3 regions of the Pseudomonas hamedanensis genome follow, and region 3 is predicted to be linked to each of the others. Evidence: predicted binding sites of a transcription regulator. Region 3 holds the regulator's gene; each other region holds the start of a gene.
What was found. The regulator sigma-54, encoded in region 3, starts transcription at its own class of promoters, with help from an activator protein. The targets are predictions, from matches to a motif close to ANTGGCATNNANNTTGCTNT.

Region 1: a site for sigma-54 is predicted at 3,943-3,962, ahead of HU739_RS24805 (pilin). Genes of this name have one in related genera too.
Region 2: a site for sigma-54 is predicted at 2,386-2,405, ahead of flgB (flagellar basal body rod protein FlgB). Genes of this name have one in related genera too.

Annotation. Positions count from the first base shown of each region.
Region 1 covers NZ_CP077091.1:5,663,148-5,670,428, forward strand. Annotated here, with positions in the region: gene HU739_RS24790 (DUF748 domain-containing protein) at 1-2,253, shown strand, start outside; gene HU739_RS24795 (DUF2845 domain-containing protein) at 2,250-2,549, shown strand; gene HU739_RS24800 (BON domain-containing protein) at 2,815-3,168, opposite strand; gene HU739_RS24805 (pilin) at 3,465-3,896, opposite strand; gene pilB (type IV-A pilus assembly ATPase PilB) at 4,122-5,822, shown strand; gene HU739_RS24815 (type II secretion system F family protein) at 5,825-7,042, shown strand; gene HU739_RS24820 (prepilin peptidase) at 7,044-7,281, shown strand, end outside.
Region 2 covers NZ_CP077091.1:5,011,895-5,019,175, forward strand. Annotated here, with positions in the region: gene flgE (flagellar hook protein FlgE) at 1-715, opposite strand, end outside; gene flgD (flagellar hook assembly protein FlgD) at 747-1,472, opposite strand; gene flgC (flagellar basal body rod protein FlgC) at 1,488-1,931, opposite strand; gene flgB (flagellar basal body rod protein FlgB) at 1,935-2,345, opposite strand; gene cheR (protein-glutamate O-methyltransferase CheR) at 2,717-3,544, opposite strand; gene HU739_RS21895 (chemotaxis protein CheV) at 3,591-4,523, opposite strand; gene flgA (flagellar basal body P-ring formation chaperone FlgA) at 4,606-5,367, shown strand; gene flgM (flagellar biosynthesis anti-sigma factor FlgM) at 5,519-5,845, shown strand; gene HU739_RS21910 (flagella synthesis protein FlgN) at 5,894-6,361, shown strand; gene HU739_RS21915 (flagellar brake protein) at 6,454-7,200, shown strand.
Region 3 covers NZ_CP077091.1:3,032,315-3,039,595, reverse strand. Annotated here, with positions in the region: gene HU739_RS13245 (class II fumarate hydratase) at 1-321, shown strand, start outside; gene HU739_RS13240 (hypothetical protein) at 349-789, shown strand; gene HU739_RS13235 (superoxide dismutase) at 791-1,402, shown strand; gene HU739_RS13230 (ZIP family metal transporter) at 1,433-2,326, shown strand; gene HU739_RS13225 (HPr family phosphocarrier protein) at 2,447-2,722, opposite strand; gene rapZ (RNase adapter RapZ) at 2,738-3,595, opposite strand; gene ptsN (PTS IIA-like nitrogen regulatory protein PtsN) at 3,598-4,062, opposite strand; gene hpf (ribosome hibernation-promoting factor, HPF/YfiA family) at 4,075-4,383, opposite strand; gene HU739_RS13205 (RNA polymerase factor sigma-54) at 4,457-5,947, opposite strand; gene lptB (LPS export ABC transporter ATP-binding protein) at 6,134-6,859, opposite strand; gene lptA (lipopolysaccharide transport periplasmic protein LptA) at 6,859-7,281, opposite strand, start outside.

The sequences.
Region 1 (7,281 bases), 2.6 Mb from region 3:
CCTTACGTGCGCGACGCGGTGCCGCTGGTGCTGGAGAACGGCGTGGTCAGCCTCAGCACCGAGTACAAACTCAATCTGTCGAAACAGACCGAACTGCTGCTCAACAACGTAGCGGTGAGCATTGCACCGTTCGCCATCAAGGCACCGGACGGCCGGCCGCTGGCGAAGCTAGAGCGCCTCGATGTCAGCGAAACCTCCGTGGATCTGGCCAAGCAGCAAGTGCTGGTCGGCAAAATTCGTAGCAACAAACTGGAAACCTGGGCCGCGCTGGAAGCCGACGGCCAACTCGACTGGCAGAAGCTGTTCGCCAGCCAGCCGTCGAAACCCGCTGCCAATGCCGCCGCCGAGCCGGCCGATGCGCCGGCGGCCGCCGACTCACCCAAGCCTGAATCGACTGCGCCAAGCAAACCGTGGCAGGTGCTGATCAAAGACGTGCAACTGCGCAACTACACCGTGCACCTGGCCGACCGTTCCGCCAAGCCTGCGGTGGCGCTGGATATCACCCCGCTGAACGTTGACCTGCAGGATTTCGACAGCCTCAACGGCTCGCCTTTCAAGCTCAGACTCGACAGCGGGCTGGGCAAGCAAGGCAAGATCAGCGCTGACGGCACGGTCAATCTGGCACCGGTCAACGCGCAGCTCAACGTCAAGACCCAGGACATCGACCTGCGTGTCGCGCAGTCCTACATCAATCCCTTTATTCGTCTGGAGCTGCGCAGCGGCATGCTCGGCAGTGACCTGAAGGTCAACCTGAAAAGCACCGAACCGCTGGCGCTCAGCGTCACCGGCCGCGCGCAGATCGATCAGTTGCACACCCTCGACACGCTCAAGACCCGCGACTTCCTCAAGTGGCAGCAAGTGGTGGTCGAAGGCTTGAACTACCAGCACGGCGACAGCCTGTCGATCGACAAGGTCAACCTGTTCCAGCCCTATGCGCGCTTCATGATCAACGATGACCGCACCACCAACATCGACGACCTGCTGATCGCGCAACCGGCTGACAGCGGTACAAAAACGACCGCCGCGAAACCCGCCGGCAAAGACAAACCGCTGGGCATTCACATCGGCGCGATTGCGATCAACGACGGCTCGGCCAACTTCGCCGACTTTAGCCTGACACCGAACTTCGCCACCGCCGTGCAGCAGCTCAACGGTCAGATCGGCACCATCGACAGTCGTCAGGCGAAGCCGGCCAGCGTCGACATCAAAGGCAAGGTCGATCGTTATGCACCGGTGACCATCAAGGGTGCGGTCAACCCGTTCGACCCGATGGCCAGCCTCGACATCGCCACCAGTTTCAAACGGGTCGAACTGACCACCCTGACGCCCTACTCCGGCAAGTTCGCCGGTTACCGCATCCGCAAGGGCCGGCTCAATCTCGATTTGCATTACCTGATCACCAACGGCCAGTTGAAAGCCGACAACAAAGTGGTGGTCGAGCAATTGCAGCTTGGGGAAAAAGTCGACAGCCCGGACGCTGTCAGCCTGCCGCTGAAACTGGCGATAGCCTTGCTCAAGGACGTCGACGGCAAGATTTCCATCGAGTTGCCGGTGACCGGCGACCTCAATAACCCTCAGTTCAGCGTGATGCCGATTGTCTGGCAGACCCTGCGCAACCTGATCGTCAAAGCCGCCGCCGCGCCATTCAAGATGATTGGCGGGCTGGTCAGTGGCGGTGGTTCCGAAGACCTCGGCACCGTGTCCTTCGCGCCGGGGTCCAGCGACTTGAGCAAAGACGCCGAAGCGGCGCTGGTGAAACTGTCGCAAGCGCTCAAGGAACGTCCGGCCCTGCGCCTGGAAATCGAAGGCACCGCCGCGAAAAGCAGCGACGGCCCGCTACTCGCCGAGCAGCGCCTGGAACGGGAATACCAATACAACTACTACAAGATGCTCCAGCGCCGTGGCGACAAGGTCCCGGCCCAGGCGTCGCTGCTGCAAGTGCCTGACAGCGAGAAAGGCCCGTTGCTTGAGGGTATTTATCGCACCCGCCTGAAAACCCAGCCGCCGGCAGAATGGAAGGATCTGGGCAAGGAAGAACGTACGGCGAAAATGCGCGAAGGCGTGATCGCGTTCTGGAGCGGCAGCGACGTGCTGCTGCGTCAGTTGGGTCAGGATCGCGCCAGCACGATCAAGGATTACCTGGTCGACAAGGGCAAGCTTGAGGATGACCGCGTGTACTTCATCGACGCCAATCTTGGCGAGGCCGAGAGCGATGGCCGGGTGGTAACGCAAATGCACCTGGATGCCGAATGACAACGCGTCACTGGCTGGCTGTGCTCGCGCTGACGTGTGCCGCCAGCCATGCGTCAGCGTCGGATACCCTGCGCTGCGGCAGCCAGTTGATCAGCCTTGGCGACCGCTCAAGCGAGGTCCTGCAAAAATGTGGCGAACCGGTCAGTCGTGACGTTCTGGGCTACAAGCGCAGCGCCAATCGCCGCGAAGAGTTTCAGGTCGAAGAATGGACCTACGGCCCGAACAACGGCATGTACCAATACCTGCGCTTCGAAGGCAATCGCCTGCGACAGATAACCAGCAAACGCGGTAATTGAAGAACATCCCCCCTTGTAGGAGTGAGCCTGCTCGCGATAGCGGTCTGTCAGTCAACACTGATTCAACTGACAGACCGCTATCGCGAGCAGGCTCACTCCTACATTGTTTTGTGTGCCCCCTGAAATAGAACAGGCCCCGACACAAGTGCCGGGGCCTGTAATGGTCACATCCCTGTGACCGTTCGCATGAACTCTAAAGTTGCGACAGACGTATTGCTCGGCCCGCCTGTCGCGTCTTCTCCCGGTCCAGGCGAGAAGCCTTGCCTTACTCGGCTTTCAGGCCGTCAGCGGAGACCGCTTTGACGCCTTTGATTTTCTTGGCGATGGCCACAGCCGTTTCTTTCTGCGATTCGGTTACTGCGGTGGTCGACGACAGGGAAACAACGCCTTTGTTGGTTTCAACCTTGATGTCAGTGCCAGGAATGCCTTTTTCGGTGACCAGATCAGCTTTGACCTTGGTGGTGATCCAGGTATCGGAAGTAGCTTCTTTCGCTTGAGTAACTTCACCGGCAGCCAGAACCATTGGCGACTGGGTAGCCTGAGTGGTCTGGGCGAATGCGCCGCCAGCCATGGTCAGGGTCAGAGCGGTAGCAGCGGCAGTGATAGCGAACTTCTTCATACGAGTAACTCCTGTTTTTACTTGAAGTCTGCTGTAACGCTTGTCAGCAGGGTTACTGGAGATATTGCGAACGCTGTGCCAACTTTTTCGAACAGGTAAAACACTTTAAAAACAATAACTTACGAAAACAGGCAATTTTCATTTTCATGCAAAATGCATGACTGGGGCATTCTTCACATGCAACTTGCGGTTTTTTGGAAAGTTCATAAGCTGCTGAAATTATTAGAGCTTTTGTGAAGCGGTGAGAATTAAAAAAATGCCCCGCAAGCGCGGGGCATTCGGTCGGCAGGCCGCGATTATGTACCGCTGGCAGTGCAGCCTTTGGGCGAGTAATCGGGGGCGACGGTGGTAGCGCATGTCCACACACCAGCACCAGTGCCGGACGAGCGAGTCAGCGTAATAGTCTTGTCGAGGACCGGGCCGGGGGCGTTTTTGATCGTGCAGACGATTGTGCCAGCGCCCGTCGAAGCAGTACCCGACGCCGTCACGGCGCAATTGGAGGTGGTCACCGCGGCACTGCCTGCAACCAGCGTCAATGTCGGATCGGTGCCCTGGTTGATCGTGTCCTCAAACGGCACTTTCAATGCACTGATCTCCGCGAGCCCCGCCGTCACCTTCGACCGCGCCTGGTACTTCGTATACTGCGGCAGGGCGATGGTCGCCAAGATCCCGATGATCGCCACCACGATCAGCAGCTCGATCAATGTGAAGCCTTGTTGTTTTTTCATAGACACACTCCAGGCATGAGGCGAAATCTCATGATCTGAACAAGCCTCAGCACAGCCCATGCCAACGCCTTCAGGCCCCGCCCACTGGGCGCGAGGGTTTGACAGTGCGGTTTCCTACAACCTGCAACCGCACTATCTGACACTTTTTGTCACCTGCACCGGCCGTGTTTGGCGCTGTCACTTGACTAGGCTATAAGTCATGAATGGCAAGCGTGCGGAATCCCCATGAATGACATCGCTCTGAGCGGTCTGGCCAAGCAATTGGTGCAGGCCGAACTGCTCACGGAAACAGGCGCCCAGCAGGCCTGGCAACAAGCGCAGCGCAATCGCGTATCGCTGGTCAATTATCTGGTGCACAACAAGCTGGTGAAAAGCCGGCAGATCGCCGAAATCGCTTCGGAACATTTTGGCATGGCCCTGCTCGACCTCGGTTGCCTCGACAAGGAAACCCAGCCCAGAGGACTGGTCAGTGAAAAACTGGTGCGCCAGCATTGCGCCCTGCCCTTGTGGCGACGCGGCAATAAACTGTTTGTCGGTATCTCCGATCCGAGCAACCAGCAGGCAATCAGCGACATCCAGTTCAGCACCGGCCTGAGCACCGAAGCGATTCTGGTCGAGGACGACAAGCTCAGCGATGCCATCGACAAGTTTTTCGAGACCCACACCAGCGGCCTCGAAGAAATGGCCGATGTCGATCTCGACGGGCTGGACGTCGAGTCCGTCGACGACAATAAGCAGGACGCCATCGGCGGCCTCGACGCCGACGATGCACCCGTCGTGCGCTTCGTGCACAAGATGCTGCTGGATGCGATCAAAAGCGGCTCCTCCGACCTGCACTTCGAACCCTACGAGAAAAATTATCGAGTGCGGGTGCGCACCGACGGCATGCTGCGCGAAGTGGCCAAACCGCCGATCCAGTTGGCCGGACGCATCGCCGCGCGCCTGAAAGTCATGGCCAGTCTCGACATCTCGGAAAGGCGCAAACCCCAGGACGGGCGGATCAAAATGCGCCTGTCGAAAAGCAAATCCATCGATTTTCGCGTTAACACCTTGCCGACCCTGTGGGGCGAAAAAGTGGTGATCCGGATTCTCGACCCGTCCAGCGCGCAGATGGGCATCGATGCACTGGGTTACGAGCCCGAGCAAAAGGCCTTGTACCTGGCCGCGCTGAAGCAGCCGCAAGGGATGATTCTGGTCACCGGCCCGACCGGTTCCGGCAAAACCGTGTCGCTGTACACCGGCCTGAATATTCTCAATACCGTCGACATCAATATCTCCACGGCCGAAGATCCGGTGGAGATCAACATGGAAGGCATCAACCAGGTCAACGTCAATCCACGGCAGGGCCTGGACTTTGCCCAGGCTCTGCGTTCGTTCCTGCGTCAGGACCCGGACGTGATCATGGTCGGCGAGATCCGCGACCTGGAAACCGCCGAAATCGCCATCAAGGCCGCACAGACCGGGCACCTGGTGCTGTCGACCCTGCACACCAACAGCGCCGCAGAAACCCTCACGCGCCTGCACAACATGGGTATTCCCGGCTTCAATATCGCCACCTCGGTCAGCCTGATCATCGCCCAGCGGCTGGCGCGCAAATTGTGCAGCCACTGCAAAAAGCCCATCGACATTCCTCGCGAAACCCTGATCAAGGAAGGCTTCCCCGAGGAACGCATCGGCAGTTTCACGATCTACGAGCCGGTCGGTTGCGATCACTGCAACGGCGGTTACAAGGGACGCGTGGGGATTTATGAAGTGGTGAAAAACACACCGGACTTGCAACGGCTGATCATGGCCGAGGGCAATTCACTGGAAATCGACAGCCAGATGCGCCGCGACGGCTTCGACGATTTGCGCACCTCTGGACTGCACAAGGCCATGCAAGGCATTACCAGCCTTGAGGAAATCAACCGAGTCAGCAAGGACTGAACATGGCGGCCAAGGCAGCGAAAATCAGCGTCTACGCCTGGGAAGGTACGGATCGCAAAGGCAGCAAAGTCTCAGGTGAACTGAGCGGGCAAACCCCGGCATTGATCAAAGCGCAGTTGCGCAAACAGGGGATCTCCCCCGGCAAGGTGCGCAAGAAGTCGGCGTCCTTGCTCAGCTTCGGTCAGCGCATCAAGGTTCGCGACATTGCCCTGTTTACCCGGCAAATGGCGACAATGATGAAGGCCGGTGTTCCGCTGCTGCAATCGTTCGACATCATCGGCGAGGGCTTCGAAAACCCGGCGATGCGCAAACTGGTGGACGAGGTGAAGCAGGAAGTCGCGGCGGGCAACAGCTTTGCCACCGCGCTGCGCAAAAAGCCGCAGTACTTCGACGAGCTGTATTGCAACCTGGTCGACGCCGGCGAGCAGTCCGGCGCCCTCGACACCCTGTTGGAACGCGTCGCAACGTATAAGGAGAAGAGCGAAGCGCTCAAAGCGAAGATCAAGAAGGCCATGACCTATCCGACAGCCGTGTTGCTGGTGGCGGCGGTGGTCACCGGGATTCTACTGGTGAAGGTCGTGCCGCAATTCGAGTCGGTGTTCTCTGGTTTCGGCGCCGAACTGCCGGGCTTCACCCTGATGGTGATCAGCCTTTCGGAATTCATGCAGCAATGGTGGTGGGCGATGCTGCTGGTGTTGGTGGCGGCCATTTTCGGCCTGCGCCATGCCTTGAAAAAATCCCAGGCCTTGCGCGATCGCCGCGACACCTTACTGCTGAAACTGCCGCTGGTGGGCACGCTGATGTATAAATCCGCCGTCGCCCGTTTTGCCCGCACTCTGTCGACCACCTTTGCCGCCGGCGTACCGCTGGTGGAGGCGCTCGATTCGGTGGCCGGTGCCACCGGCAACGTGGTGTTCAAACGCGCCGTGCTGCGCGTGCGCCAGGATGTCTCCACCGGCATGCAGTTGAATTTCTCGATGCGCAGCACGGGCGTGTTTCCCAACATGGCGGTGCAGATGACCGCCATCGGCGAAGAGTCCGGCGCCCTCGATGACATGCTCGACAAAGTCGCGGGGTTTTACGAAGAGGAAGTGGATAACATGGTCGACAACCTCACCAGCCTGATGGAGCCGTTCATCATGGTGGTGCTGGGAGTGATCGTCGGCGGGCTGGTGGTGGCCATGTACCTGCCGATTTTCCAACTCGGCTCAGCGGTCTGACATGCCTCTCGACGAACTCTTCGCCCTGTATCCGCTGGCCTTTGTCTGCACCGCGTTGCTGCTGGGGCTGGTGGTCGGCAGCTTCCTCAATGTACTGGTCTGGCGCCTGCCGAAAATGCTTGAGCGCGATTGGCGCGAGCAGGCCCATGAGGTGCTCGGCTTGCCCGCGGATCAAGCGTTGCCGACCTACAACCTGCTGCTTCCTCACTCCCAATGCCCGCACTGTGCACACCGAATCC
Region 2 (7,281 bases), 2.0 Mb from region 3:
CGTTGGTTGGATCGCTACCGGTGGCATCCGGGTTGCGTCCATCAACCAGGGTGTAAACCTTCCAGGTATTCTCGCCAGTCTTGACCACGTACTGATCCATGACGTGGGAGTTACCCTGAGTGTCATAGATCGGTGTGCTGAACGACTTGGTGTAAGTCTCAGGCTTCGACGGGTCGAACTTCACGGCAGTAGCGCCGGTATCAACAATCACGGGGGCCGAGGAGTTCAGGTTGATGCTCGAAGTCACCGCCGAAGTCGACTTCGGCGCCAGGTTCGAAGTATCGATCTTGAGATCAGTCAACACGCCGTTGATGATCTTGCCGTTGGCATCCACACCGTAACCCTGCAGACGCGAGGTGTAGTCGGTGTTGGTGATGTAACCGGCGTTGTCGACCTTGAACGTACCGGCACGGGTGTACGAGATCGAGCCATTGTTGCTCATGGTGAAGAAACCGGAACCGTTGATGCCCATGTCCAACACGTTGCCGGTGTTGTTGATGTCACCCTGGGTGAACTGCTGGGAAACGTTGGCCAGGCGCACGCCGTTGCCGATCACTTTGCTGCCGCTGCCCAGGCGAGTCGACGAGTACACGTCTTCGAATTCTGCGCGGGAGGATTTGAACCCGGCGGTCGCGACGTTGGCGATGTTGTTGCCGGTCACGTCCAGTTGCTTGTTGGCTGCATAGAGACCGCTAAGGCCGATATTGAAAGACATATTCCACTCCTTTATGCCGGGTTAGTCGGCTCTATATACCAATGGTTTGTACTTTGGACAGGGCAACGGTGCCCTTGCCAGCCAGGTTGAGCATCAGCTCGCCACCGGTCTGGCTGATCGTCACGCTGTTGACGGTCGCTGGCAGGTAAGTCGCCAGGTCCGTCGCGGTGCCGTTGATCGGCGCGCTCGCCTTGAAGGTGTAAGTCCCGACGGGCACCACGGTGCCGGCGGTGTCCTTGCCGTCCCAGGTGAAGCTGGCACTGCCAGCAGCGCGACTGCCCAGATCGATAGTGCGGACAGCTTTACCATCCTTGTCGGTGATGGTCACGGTGCCGCCCGCGATGGACGATGGCACGTTGACCGAACCGGTCAGGCCTTTGCTCGGATCGTCGAGTTGCGCGGTATTGGTTTGCACGATCACGTTGCGACCGACCAGCGACGACGCTTGCAGCGCCTGCGACGAGTTGTAGTTGCCGGCAAGGCCACTCACGGTGGAGTTCAACGTGGTGATGCCTTCGAGGCTGCTGAACTGCGCCAACTGTGCAACGAATGCGCTGTTGTCCTGCGGATCGAGCGGGTTCTGGTTTTTCAGCTGGGTCACCAGCAACTGCAGGAACGCGTCCTTGCCCAGCGCTTGCCCGCCGGTGCTGCTGTTGGTCGCCGAGGCAATGCCATCGGTGGTCGAACTGGTCTTTTTCGACGAGTTCGCCAGGATGTCATTCATGCTCAGGGAGCTGGTGGTATCGGTAACGCTCATGGCAGTCGCCCCTTATTACTGACCGAGGGTCAGTACCTTCTGCATCATGGTCTTGGCGGTGTTCATCATTTCGGCGTTGGTCTGGAACGAACGGCTCGCGGAAATCATGTCAGCCATTTCTTCCACCACGTTGACGTTCGGGTAGTAGACGTAGCCTTTGGCGTCAGCCGCCGGATGGTTCGGCTCGTAACGCGCTTCGAGGTTGCTGTCGTCTTCGACCACACCGAGCACTTGCACGCCCTGACCGGCCGCGTCCTGGTTCTGGAACAGCGAATTGCTGCCGCCAGCCTGGCCGCCCTGGAACATGGTGGCGAACACCGGGTGACGGGCGCGGTAGGTCTGGTCGATGCTCGACGAGACCGTCTCGGCGTTGGCGATGTTCGATGCGACGGTGTTCAGACGCGTGGTCTGGGCGCTCATGCCGCTGCCGGCAATGTTGAAAACGCTGGACAGGGACATGAATTATTCTCCGCGCAGGGCTGACACCAGCCCTTTGAATTTGCTGTTGAGCAGCGTGAAGCTGGCCTGGAAGCCGACGGCGTTTTCCGCGTAGTTCGACTGTTCCAGTTGAGCGTCCACGGTGTTCTGGTCGATCGAAGGCTGCATCGGCGTGCGATACATCAGCGATTCGTCGCCATTGCCCAAGCCTTCAGCCTCGATGTGACGGCTGTTGGTCATGTTCAGGGCAAAGTGGCCGCCGGTCTTGGTCTTCTCGGTCTGTGCTTCGAGCACTTTGGAGAAATCCAGGTCACGCGCCTTGTAGTTCGGGGTATCGGCGTTGGCGATGTTGTTGGCCAGCACTTCGGCACGCTGGGCGCGGAAGCCCAGTGCTTTTTCGTGAATGCCGAGCGCTTTGTCGAAGCTGATGCTCATGTCGGGAACCTTCAGGTGACCGGTTTTTCGTAACTGAGCTTTAGCAAGCGCCGTGCCAAACGGACAAAGCCCCGTATTCCGGGGCTTTGCGTCGAACGGGCAAAGCGGCAATGCCAGAAAAGCGGCAACCGGTTTCCGCCGGATGCCGCTTTTCTGCCGCTTGCCCCCGTTCTCCCTCCCACCACAGATCCATTGTAGGAGTGAGCCTGCTCGCGATAGCCGTGTGTCAGTCGCTGATGTGTTGTCTGATAGACCGCAATCGCGAGCAGGCTCACTCCTACAGGGGATTAGTGGCGTTTCGAAGAGAATATTCAGGCGCAAAAAAACGGCAGCCTAAAAGGACTGCCGTTTTTTGTGTCGCCGCGAACCGGTTATTTCGCCTGGTAAATAATCCCCGGGCTGCACTGGACCATCTGGTAATGATCCGGCAAACCGTTCAGCGCCTCCGAAGCGCCAAGGAACAGATACCCACCCGGCTTCAACGTGCTGTGAATACGCAACAGGATGTCTTTCTTCACTTCGGCAGAGAAGTAGATCAGCACGTTGCGGCAGAACACGATGTCGAACTTGCCCAACGCCGCGTAGCTGTCGAGCAGGTTGAACGAGCGAAACTCCACGCGGCTCTTGATCGGCGCCTTGACGACCCAGCGCCCCGGCCCTTTCGGATCGAAGTAGCGTTGCAGCCGTTCGGGCGACAGACCACGGCCGATCGCCAGGCTGTCGTACTCGCCGGTCTTGCAGTTGTTGAGCATGAGGCCGGACAGATCGGTGGCAACGATCTGCACACCCATTTTCAGCTGACCGAGGTTGCTGCGCTCGAACTCGTCGATCGACATCGACAGCGAATAGGGTTCCTGACCTGACGAGCACGCCGCCGACCAGATCCGCAGACGCTGGTTGGGGCTGGCCTTGATCGCTTCAGGCAGTACCTTGTTCTTCAAGACTTCAAACGGATAGGTGTCACGAAACCACAGGGTTTCGTTGGTCGTCATGGCATCGACCACCTGCTCGCGCAAACCGCTGCGCGGCTGGGTCTGGATGCGCTGAACCAGCTCACCCAGGGACTTGATGCCTTGCTGCTCCATCAGTTTGTTGAGACGGCTCGAGACCAGGTACTGCTTGTTTTCACCGAGCAGAATGCCACAGGCTTTTTCCAGGAAGACCCGGAACTGTTCAAAATCCAAATTACCCGTAGACAATGATGCCGCCTCTTAAATCGTGTTGATCGCCAGGGACAAAAGGCCCCTAGCTGATATCTGCTGCTTTGATCCGGTCGACTACCCGGGATGCGAGGTCATCAGGACGGAATTTGGCCAGGAAGTCATCAGCACCGACTTTCTTGACCATCGCCTGATTGAATACCCCCGACAACGAAGTATGCAGGATGATATGAAGTTTTTGCATGCGTGCGTCGCCGCGGATTTCCGCCGTCAGGGTGTACCCGTCCATCTCCGGCATCTCGATGTCGGAAATCATCATCAGGAACTCTTCTTCCGGCTTCTTGCCTTCATCGACCAGCTTGCGCAGGTAATCCAGCGCCTGCTTGCCGTCGTTCAGCGCCACCACTTCGACACCGATCGTCTGCAGGCAACGCGTGACCTGCTTGCGCGCCACCGACGAGTCATCGACCGTCAGCACCCGCAGTGACAACGCCTTGGTCTGGGTCTCGACGTCGACCACGCCCACCGAGATCGCTTCCGGCGTCGGCGCGACTTCGGCCAGCACCTTCTCGACGTCGATGATTTCGACTAACTGGTTGTCCACCCGGGTCACAGCGGTCAGGTAATGATCGCGCCCCGTGCCCTTGGGTGGTGGATGGATCTCTTCCCAGTTCATGTTGACGATGCGCTCCACCGAGCGGACCAGGAAACCCTGGGTCTTGGTGTTGTACTCCGTGATGATCACGAACGGATTTTTCTTGTCTTTCAACGCACCGGAGCCAGTCGCCATCGCCAGATCCAGAATCGGAATGGTCGCCCCCCGAATATTCGCCACCCCGCACACGACAGGACTGGATTTGGGCATCAACGTCAGTGACGGGCATTGCAGCACTTCCCGAACCTTGAACACGTTGATCCCGTAGAGCTGCTGGCCGTCGAGACGGAACAACAACAGCTCCAGGCGATTCTGCCCTACCAGTTGCGTGCGCTGGTTCACCGAATCCATTACACCAGCCATGCCCAGACTCCTACACCAACGCCAAGTGTTGTTGCGACGCACATTTATTGCTAAACGGCACGGCGCTTGCTTTTTAACCTGTATGAACGCTCAAACGACATTTTCCCGACGCCTGACATCCTCCCTTTGCAAAGGGCTTTGCGCGGTGTCCGCCGTTTTTTGCGTATTTGCCGGCAGTCCTGCCAATGCTGATGCGGTTACCTTGCCTGATATGCTTATCGGCGTGACTCAGGGCTTTCTTGAATTCACCGTAGAAGACTATCTGGCTACCAGTCAAACCGAAGGCCGCTACGAAATCGAAGTCAACCAGCTCGATCCGCGGCTGCGCATGCCCATGTGCGACAAGGAATTGACAGCGTCCCTGGAGAGTCCGGCACGCCCTCTGGGCCGCGTCACCGTCAAGGTTCGCTGCGAAGGCAGTTCGCCCTGGACCGTGTTCGTGCCCGCTCAAGTCCGCCTGTTTCGCGAGATTGTCACCACCACCCGCCCGCTCAAGCGCGCCGGGATTATCGAGCCGCAGGATGTCACCCTGCGCGAGCGCGACGTCAGCGTGATCAATCAAGGTTTTTTGACGTCGGTGGACGAAGCGATCGGACAAAAATTGACCCGACCAACGGTCGCCGATCAGGTGATTACGCTGGTCCATCTCGAACAGGCCGAAGTCATCCGCAAGGGTGATCAAGTCGTCATTACCGCCCGCAGCGGCACATTGGCCGTGCGGATGCCCGGCGAAGCGCTGGCCAACGGCGGCCTGAAAGAACAGATCCGGGTGAAAAACCTCAACTCCCAGCGGGTCATCAAGGCGCAAGTCACCGCGCCCGGCCAAGTGGAAGTGGCAATGTAGAAAACTGGCGCTGACCCCGGCTGTTCCCTAAACTGTGCCGCAGCAGAACACGCGCCGGCGCAGGCAAGGCTCATTGCATAAATGTGCCTAAAGTTTTCCAGGGGATAGCCGAAAACATGGCAAGCGTCCAAATTCCCAGAGGTTTTTTATCATGGTTATCGATTTCAACCGTTTGAACAGTTCCTCGCCACTTACCGGCAATACACGTACCAGCAACGCCAAGGAAAGCGCTGAAAACAGCCCCTCCGCGCCGCTGAATACCCAGGCCGAAACGGCCAGTACCGCAAAAAGCGGGGAATCGGTACACCTCAGCAATGAGGCTCAACAGTTGCAGAAGGTCACTGACAAGCTGCGCGATCAGCCTGCTGTCGATAAAGCCCGTGTGGCCGAGTTGAAAGCCGCGATTGCCGATGGCAGCTATAAAGTCGACAGCAACCGTGTAGCCAGCAAACTGCTCAACTTCGAAGCCCAGCGCTAGGCTTTTGCCGGCGCCAGGCTTTTGGACGCTTAAACCCCAAGGCCAGCCATGCACGACACTAATTTATTGCAATTGATCAACGACGACTTTGCTCCAGCGCAACAATTGCTGGAGTTGCTGCAAACCGAGTCCCTCGCTTTGCACGGTCGTGACATGCCGCTGCTGGAAGAAATTCTGGCGACCAAACAGGCCTTGATCATTCTGCTTGAACAGCATGGCCGCAAGCGCAGCGAAATCCTCGCCAGCCTCAACCTGCCGACGGATCGCACAGGTCTTGCGCAACTGGCCAGCCAGTCAAGCCTTGGCGAACAGTTGCTCAAGCAAGGCGACGCACTGACCGCTCTGATCGCGCAGTGCCAGGCGGCCAACGTCAAAAATGGCCAGTCGATCCAGATCCAGCAGGCCTCCACGGCCAACCAACTGAAAATCCTCACCGGCGGCGAGCCGCCAGCGCTGTATGACGCCAGCGGAACCTTCGCCAAGCCGATCAAGCCGCGTACGCTCAGCCAGGCATGAGCCATTCGGTGGCCACGCACTATCAACCTGCGAAACATACTGGCAAAATACTGGCCAGTCGTAGTCTTATTTTGTCTGGAGATTGAAGAACCGTGTCCAACACCCTAAGCGCGGATGATGCTCCGCAGCCTCCGAAGGTGCTCACCACGCCACTGGAAATCTCCAGCAACCTGCGCCAGCTGCAAGACAGCCATGATCCGCTGATCATCACCTTCCACGAGCGCAGCCAGCGCTTTCAGAGTTACTTGATCAAGGTTGACCGTGACACCGCCTCGATCGCGCTCGATGAGATGATCCCGCGTGACGGCGAACGCTTTCTGCAGGCCGGCGAGCCGTTCAAGGTCGAAGGTTTTCACGACGGTGTGCGCATCGCCTGGGAATGCACCGGCACGCTGAATATCGAAGAGTCAGACGGTGACCGTTTCTACACCGGCGCACTGCCCACCGAAGTGGTCTACCACCAGCGGCGCAATGCCTTTCGCGCAGCGTTGAAACTGACCGATCTGGTCAGCGTTGAACTGGGCGGCGAAAAGCTCAAGACCCCTCTCCATGGCAAGCTGCTGGATATTTCCGCGACCGGTTGCAAGTTTCGTTTCGAAGGCGACATCACTGACCGCCTGCAACTGGGCCAGGTCTACGATCGCCTGATCGCCCCGCCGCTGTTCGGCAACCAACCCATCTCCGTCGAGCTGCGTTACCTGCATTTCGAAGAAAAACTCAACATCACCTTCGCCGGCCTGCGTTTCCACAACATCAGTGGTCAGGCTGCGCGCAACGTTGAGCGCTTCGTCTATCAGTTGCAGCGTGAAGCGCGCCGGTTCGACAAAGACGACATGTGAGTCGCAGCGACCAACAAAAAAGGGCAGTCCCTCGCAGGACTGCCCTTTTTTCATGCCTGAAAAGCTTCTGTGGCGAGAGAG
Region 3 (7,281 bases):
AATGTGATGCTGCCGATCATTGCCGACAACCTGCTGAGCAGCATCGAGCTGCTGGCCAATGCCAGTCGGCTGCTCGGTGACAAGGCCATCGCCAGCTTCAAAGTCAACGAGGCGCGCCTCAAGGAAGCTCTGTCGCGTAACCCGATTCTGGTGACTGCGCTCAATCCGATCATCGGCTACCAGAAAGCCGCGGAAATCGCCAAGCAGGCCTACAAGGAAGGTCGCGCGGTGATCGACGTCGCGCTGGAACACACCGACCTGTCACGCCGCGAGCTGGAAGAGTTGCTCAACCCCGAGAAACTCACCGCCGGCGGCGTGTAAATCCCGCAACCGCTTTGGAGGTTCATCATGGAGCACTGGAAACGCACGATCGAACGGGCCAATCGCTGCTTCATGCTGGGCGAGCTGATCGATGCCCGTGAGGCTTACCTGCAAGCCCTGGCCCTGGCGCAAGTGTTGTTCGAACGCTGGGCGGACGCCGACGAAGCGGTGGCGGCCTGCGTCGTCTCTCATCACAACCTCGCCGATTTGCACCTGCGCCTGAATCAACCGGAGGAGAGCGCCGAGTATCTGTGCGCCATCCACCAACGGTTATTGCAGACCATGCAGGACGAACGCTTGCGCCCGGCCCTGCGTGAAGCGGCGTTGCGCCAGAGCAGCAAGACCTACGTCGAACTGCTGAATTTCATCAGCGAGTACGGCGAATACCCGCGCACCCAGCGTTTGCTGCACCCGGACACCGGCAATGCACGTCGCGCCTCAGCCCCTCATCACCATGGAGTCCATTGAAATGGCTTTTACCTTGCCTGCCTTGCCTTACGCCTACGATGCCCTCGAACCGCACATCGATGCGCAAACCATGGAGATCCACTACGCCAAGCATCACCAGACCTACATCAACAACCTTAACGCCGCGGTGGAAGGCACCGAGTTTGCCGAGTGGCCAGTGGAAAAACTTGTCGCCAGTGTGCAGCAGTTGCCGGAAAAGCTTCGCGCAGCGGTGATCAATCAGGGCGGCGGCCATGCCAACCATTCGCTGTTCTGGGAAGTGATGGTGCCCAACGGCGGTGGCGAGCCCGACGGTGCTTTGGCCAAAGCCATTGATGAACAACTGGGCGGACTCGACCGTTTCAAGGAAGCGTTCACCAAAGTCGCGTTGACCCGTTTCGGCAGCGGCTGGGCCTGGCTCAGCGTGACCCCGGAGAAAAAGCTGATCGTGGAAAGCAGCGGCAATCAGGACAGTCCATTGATGAACGGCAACACGCCGATTCTCGGTCTCGATGTCTGGGAACACGCTTATTACCTGCGCTACCAGAATCGCCGTCCGGAATACATCAATGCGTTTTACAACGTGATCAATTGGCCTGAAGTCGCTGCGCGCTACCAGGCCGCACTGGTCTGAGTTTCCGATAACAACAATTCAAGGCTGACTATGGGCACTGAGACACTGGCGATCACAAGTGGGCGTATGTTTCGTTACGCCGTGGGATCGCTGTTGCTGTTGGCGGGCATGACCCTGCTGGTCGCGCACGGGCTGCAATGGCTGGATCTTGCGCCGAGACTGTCCAGAGCCTTGCAGGGTGGTGCGATCTGCGCTCTCGGCACGGCGCTCGGGGCGGTCCCGGTGCTGGTGATCCGGCGCATGCCGCAAGCACTCAGCGACACCTTGCTGGGGTTCGGTGCCGGGGTCATGCTGGCGGCGACAGCATTCTCGCTGATCGTGCCGGGCATCGCCGCTGCTGAAAGTCTGGGCCTGACTCCGTGGACGGCCAGCGGACTGATCTGTTTCGGCATCCTGCTGGGCGCGCTCGGTCTGTACCTGGTTGATCGCAGACTGTCGGGGGCTTCGCCGCAAATGCTCATCGGCACGCTGGAGCATCCGGTGATTCCACCGCGGATCTGGCTGTTCGTGTTCGCCATCATCGCGCACAACATTCCGGAAGGCATGGCGGTCGGTGTGTCTGCTGGCGGCGGTATGCCGGAAGCGGACAGCCTGGCGATGGGTATCGCCTTGCAGGATGTGCCGGAGGGGTTGGTGATTGCGTTGGTGCTGGCCGGGGCGGGGATGTCGCGTGTCAGGGCATTCCTGATCGGCGCGGCGTCAGGTCTGGTCGAACCGGTGTTCGCAGTGTTGTGTGCCTGGCTGGTGAGTCTGGCGCAAGTGCTGTTGCCGCTGGGATTGGCACTGGCGGCGGGGGCGATGTTGCTGGTGGTCACTCACGAAGTGATCCCGGAGTCGCGCCGTCATGGTCATGACAAGCTGGCGAGTCTCGGTTTGTTGATCGGGTTTTGTCTGATGATGGTCATGGATACGGCGTTGGGTTGAGCTGTGGTGTGGGAGCTTGCTCCCGCCGGGCTGCGAAGCGGCCCCGCTGGATTTTTTCCAGCTGCACCGCACTGACGACTGCTGCGCAGCCGAGCGGGAGCAAGCTCCCTCGCCACAGGGTCACTCGCCTTCATCGAAGTAGTTGTTGATCAGTTCTACCAGGGCGTCCATGGCTTCCTGGGCTTGCTCGCCCTCGGTGCTCAAATGGATTTTGGTGCCCTTGCCCGCCGCCAGCATCATCATTGCCATAATGCTTTTACCGTCCACTGTGCTCTCGGGCGTGCGGCCCACTCTTATCGTCGTGTCCGGAAATTTGCCGGCAACGCCGACGAACTTGGCCGACGCTCGGGCGTGCAGCCCCAATTTATTGATGATTTCGATTTCACGAGCAGGCATCGCGGTGTGAATCCTTTAGGTGAGGTCGCGGTGGCGAACCTGGACGTTCTTCAAGGTTTTTTGCAGGGCCTGACCCAGGCGTTCGGTCAGGTAGACAGAGCGGTGGTGCCCGCCGGTACAGCCAATGGCAACGGTGACGTAGGCGCGATTGCTCGCGGCGAAGCGCGGCAGCCACTTGTGCAGGTAGGCGAAGATGTCCTGATACATTTCTTCGACATCCGGCTGTTCCGCCAGATACTCGGCCACCGGCGCGTCGAGACCGGACTGCTCGCGCAGCTCCGGTTTCCAGTACGGGTTGGGCAGGCAGCGCACATCAAAGACCAGGTCGGCGTCGACCGGCATGCCGCGCTTGAAGCCAAACGACTCGACCAGAAACGCCGTACCCGGCTCCGGCTGGTTCAGCAGACGCAACTTGATGGTGTCGCGCAACTGATAGAGGTTCAGGTGCGTGGTGTTGATCTTCAGGTCAGCCAGATCGGCAATCGGGCCGAGCAGGGCGCTTTCATCCTTGATCGCCTCGGCCAGCGAACGGTCGGCATTGCTCAGCGGGTGACGACGGCGCGTCTCGGAGAAACGCTTGAGCAGGGTTTCTTCGTCGGCATCCAGATACAGCACATCGCACTGAATGTGCTTGCTCCGGGCATCTTCGAGCAGTTCAGGGAAGCGCGACAGGTGGCTCGGCAGATTGCGCGCATCGATCGACACGGCGACCAGCGGCTGTGCCAGTTCGGTGTGGATCAGCGCGCGTTCGGCCAGTTCCGGCAGCAGGCCAGCCGGCAGGTTATCGATGCAGTAATAGCCGTTGTCCTCAAGGACATTCAGGGCGGTACTTTTACCCGAGCCCGAACGGCCACTGACGATGATCAAACGCATGATTAGTGCCCGTTCTGTTCGTCCAGGACGACTTTGTACAGCGCTTCGCTGCTTGGCGCGCTGCGCAGTCTGTCGCGCACTTCCTTGCGATCGAGCATGCTGGCGATCTGGCGCAGCAATTCCAGGTGTGCATCGGTCGCAGCTTCCGGTACCAGCAACACGAACAGCAGGTCCACCGGGGCGCCATCGATGGCGTCGAAATCAATCGGGGCTTCAAGGTGCATCAGCGCGCTGATCGGCGACTGGCAACCCTTGAGGCGGCAGTGGGGAATGGCGATGCCGTTGCCAAAACCGGTGGAACCGAGTTTTTCACGGGCAACCAGGGCCTCGAAGACATCCTGCATCGCCAAATCCGGCACTTCGCGGTGGATCAGGTTGGCAATCTGTTCGAGGGCTTTTTTCTTGCTGCCGCCCGGCGCGTTCACTTGGGAACGGCCGGGGGTCAGGATGGTTTCAAGTCGGATCATGGGATAGGGGGGTTAACGACCGGTCGCGCCCTGGAGGAGGCTTTGGGTCTTTTCCTTATGCTTTTTGAGTTGGCGATCCAGCTTGTCGGTGAGCAGGTCAATGGCGGCATACATGTCGTCATGCTCGGCATTGGCAACTACTTCTCCGCCGGGAATATGCAGCGTGGCTTCGATTTTCTGCTTGAGCTTCTCGACATTCAATATGACTTGCACGTTGGTGATCTTGTCGAAATGCCGCTCCAGTCGGTCGAGTTTTTCGCCGATGTAGGTGCGCAGAGGTTCGGTCACTTCCAGTTGGTGTCCACTGATGTTGACTTGCATACAGCTTCTCCTTCGTTGCCAGTGCATAAAGCGGCAGGCCGAAAAGCCTGCCACTGGAACGCTGTAACGTGGCTTACATCAACCGTTTGCGCTCGCTCGAAGGCGCGATCCCGAGGGATTCGCGGTACTTGGCGACCGTGCGGCGAGCCACCTGAATGCCTTGTGCCTCCAGTAAACCAGCGATCTTGCTGTCGCTCAACGGCTTTTTCTGATTTTCCGCGGCAACCAGTTTTTTAATGATCGCGCGGATCGCCGTGGACGAGCATTCGCCGCCTTCGGAGGTGCTGACGTGGCTGGAGAAAAAGTATTTCAGTTCATAAATACCGCGTGGGGTATGCATGAATTTCTGCGTGGTCACCCGGGAAATCGTCGATTCATGCATGCCTACGGCTTCGGCGATGTCATGCAGGACCAGCGGCTTCATCGCTTCGTCGCCATATTCCAGGAAGCCGCGTTGGTGCTCGACAATCTGCGTGGCCACTTTCATCAGGGTTTCGTTGCGGCTTTGCAGGCTCTTGATGAACCAGCGCGCTTCCTGCAACTGATTGCGCATGAAGGTGTTGTCGGCGCTGGTGTCGGCGCGCTTGACGAAGCCGGCGTACTGGGCGTTGACGCGCAGACGCGGTACGGATTCCTGATTCAGCTCGACCAGCCAGCGTTCGTTGTCCTTGCGCACGATAACATCGGGGATGACGTACTCGGCTTCGGTGGACTCGATCTGCGAGCCCGGACGCGGATTAAGGCTCTGAACCAGTTCGATGACCTGGCGCAGCTCATCTTCCTTGAGCTTCATGCGGCGCATCAACTGGCTGTAATCGCGGCTGCCCAGCAGGTCGATGTAATCGGCGACCAGACGTTTGGCCTCGGCCAGCCACGGCGTCCGGGCCGGCAACTGACGCAGTTGCAGCAGCAGGCACTCGCTGAGGTTGCGGGCGCCGATGCCGGCGGGTTCGAACTGCTGGATGCGATGCAGGACGGCTTCGATTTCGTCCAGCTCGATGTCCAGTTCCGGATCGAATGCTTCAAGGATCTCGTCGAGGGTTTCGTCGAGATAGCCCTGATTGTTGATGCAATCGATCAGTGTCACGGCGATCAGCCGGTCGGTGTCGGACATCGGCGCGAGATTCAGTTGCCACAGCAGATGGCTTTGCAGGCTTTCGCCAACGGATGTGCGGGTGGTGAAATCCCACTCGTCGTCATCGCTGCTGGGCAGGCTGCTGGCGCTGGTCTGGTAGACGTCTTCCCAGGCGGTATCGACCGGAAGTTCGTTAGGGATGCGCTCGTTCCATTCGCCTTCCTCGAGGTTATCCACCGTCGGGGCGGCTTCCTGGTAGGACGGTTCCTGAATTTCGGCGGGCTTTTGTTCGGTGCTGTCGGCCAGCGGGTCGGAATTGTCGAAGTCGTCGCCTTCTTCCTGGCGTTCGAGCATCGGATTGGATTCCAGGGCCTCCTGGATTTCCTGTTGCAGATCCAGGGTGGACAATTGGAGCAGGCGGATGGCCTGTTGCAGCTGCGGTGTCATCGTCAGCTGCTGGCCCATTCTCAAGACTAGCGATGGTTTCATGGCAGGGGCTTAACACCTTATTCGCCGGCGCTATGCGCCATCCACTACAGGGCGCCGAAGCGCCAAACTTAAGCAAATTATATGCCTGAAACTGAAGTGTTTGCCTAGAGCGCTGTAACAATTAAAGCGTATTAAATTCCGGCTCGAATCGATACGGCGCCCGGGCGGCTCACCGGGCACTGTCGCTTACAGGCGGAATTCGTGACCCAGATACACTTCCTTGACCAGATCGTTGGCCAGAATGGTTTGCGCATCGCCTTCAGCGATCAGTTGGCCATCGTTGACGATATAGGCGGTTTCGCAGATATCCAGGGTCTCACGGACGTTGTGGTCGGTGATCAGAACACCGATGCCCTTGGCCTTGAGATGGTGAATGATTTGCTTGATGTCGCCGACCGAGATCGGGTCGACACCGGCGAACGGTTCGTCGAGCAGGATAAATTTCGGCGCGGTGGCGAGGGCGCGAGCGATTTCCACACGGCGACGCTCACCGCCGGACAGGCTCATGCCGAGGTTGTCGCGAATGTGGCTGATGTGGAATTCCTGCAGCAGGCTTTCCAGCTCCTTGCGACGGCCGGCCTTGTCGAGTTCCTGACGGGTCTCAAGGATCGCCATGATGTTGTCGGCCACCGACAGTTTGCGGAAGATCGACGCTTCTTGCGGCAGATAGCCGATACCGGCCTTGGCGCGACCGTGCATCGGCTGGTGGCTGACGTCCAGATCATCGATCAGCACTCGACCCTGATCGGCCTGCACCAGGCCCACGATCATGTAAAAGCAGGTCGTCTTGCCGGCGCCGTTCGGACCGAGCAGGCCGACGATCTGGCCGCTGTCGATCGACAGGCTGACGTCACGCACGACCTGGCGGCTTTTATAGGCCTTGGCCAGGTGCTGAGCTTTCAGAGTTGCCATTACTGGGTTTTCTCGTCGGTTTTCTTCTTCGGCTGGATCACCATGTCGATGCGCGGACGCGCTTCGGTGACTTTGCTGCCCGTGGCGCGACCGGCGCTGGCGAGTTTCTTCACGGTGTCGTAGACGATTTTCTCGCCTTGGGTGGTGTTGTTGTCTTTGTCGACAACCTTGGCCTTGTCGATCAGCACGACGCGGTTCTGCGCGGCGTGGTACTGGATCGTCACGCCCCAGCCCTGTACGGGCTTGCTGTCGCCAGCGGTCTGCAGTTGTTCGAAGTAGGCCAGGTTGCCGACCGAAGTTACCACATCGATATCGCCGGCCTGGGTGCGGGTGATGGTCACGGTATTGCCTTTGACGATCATCGAACCCTGGGTAATGATCACGTCACCTTTATAGGTGGCAATGCCATTCTTGTCGTCCAG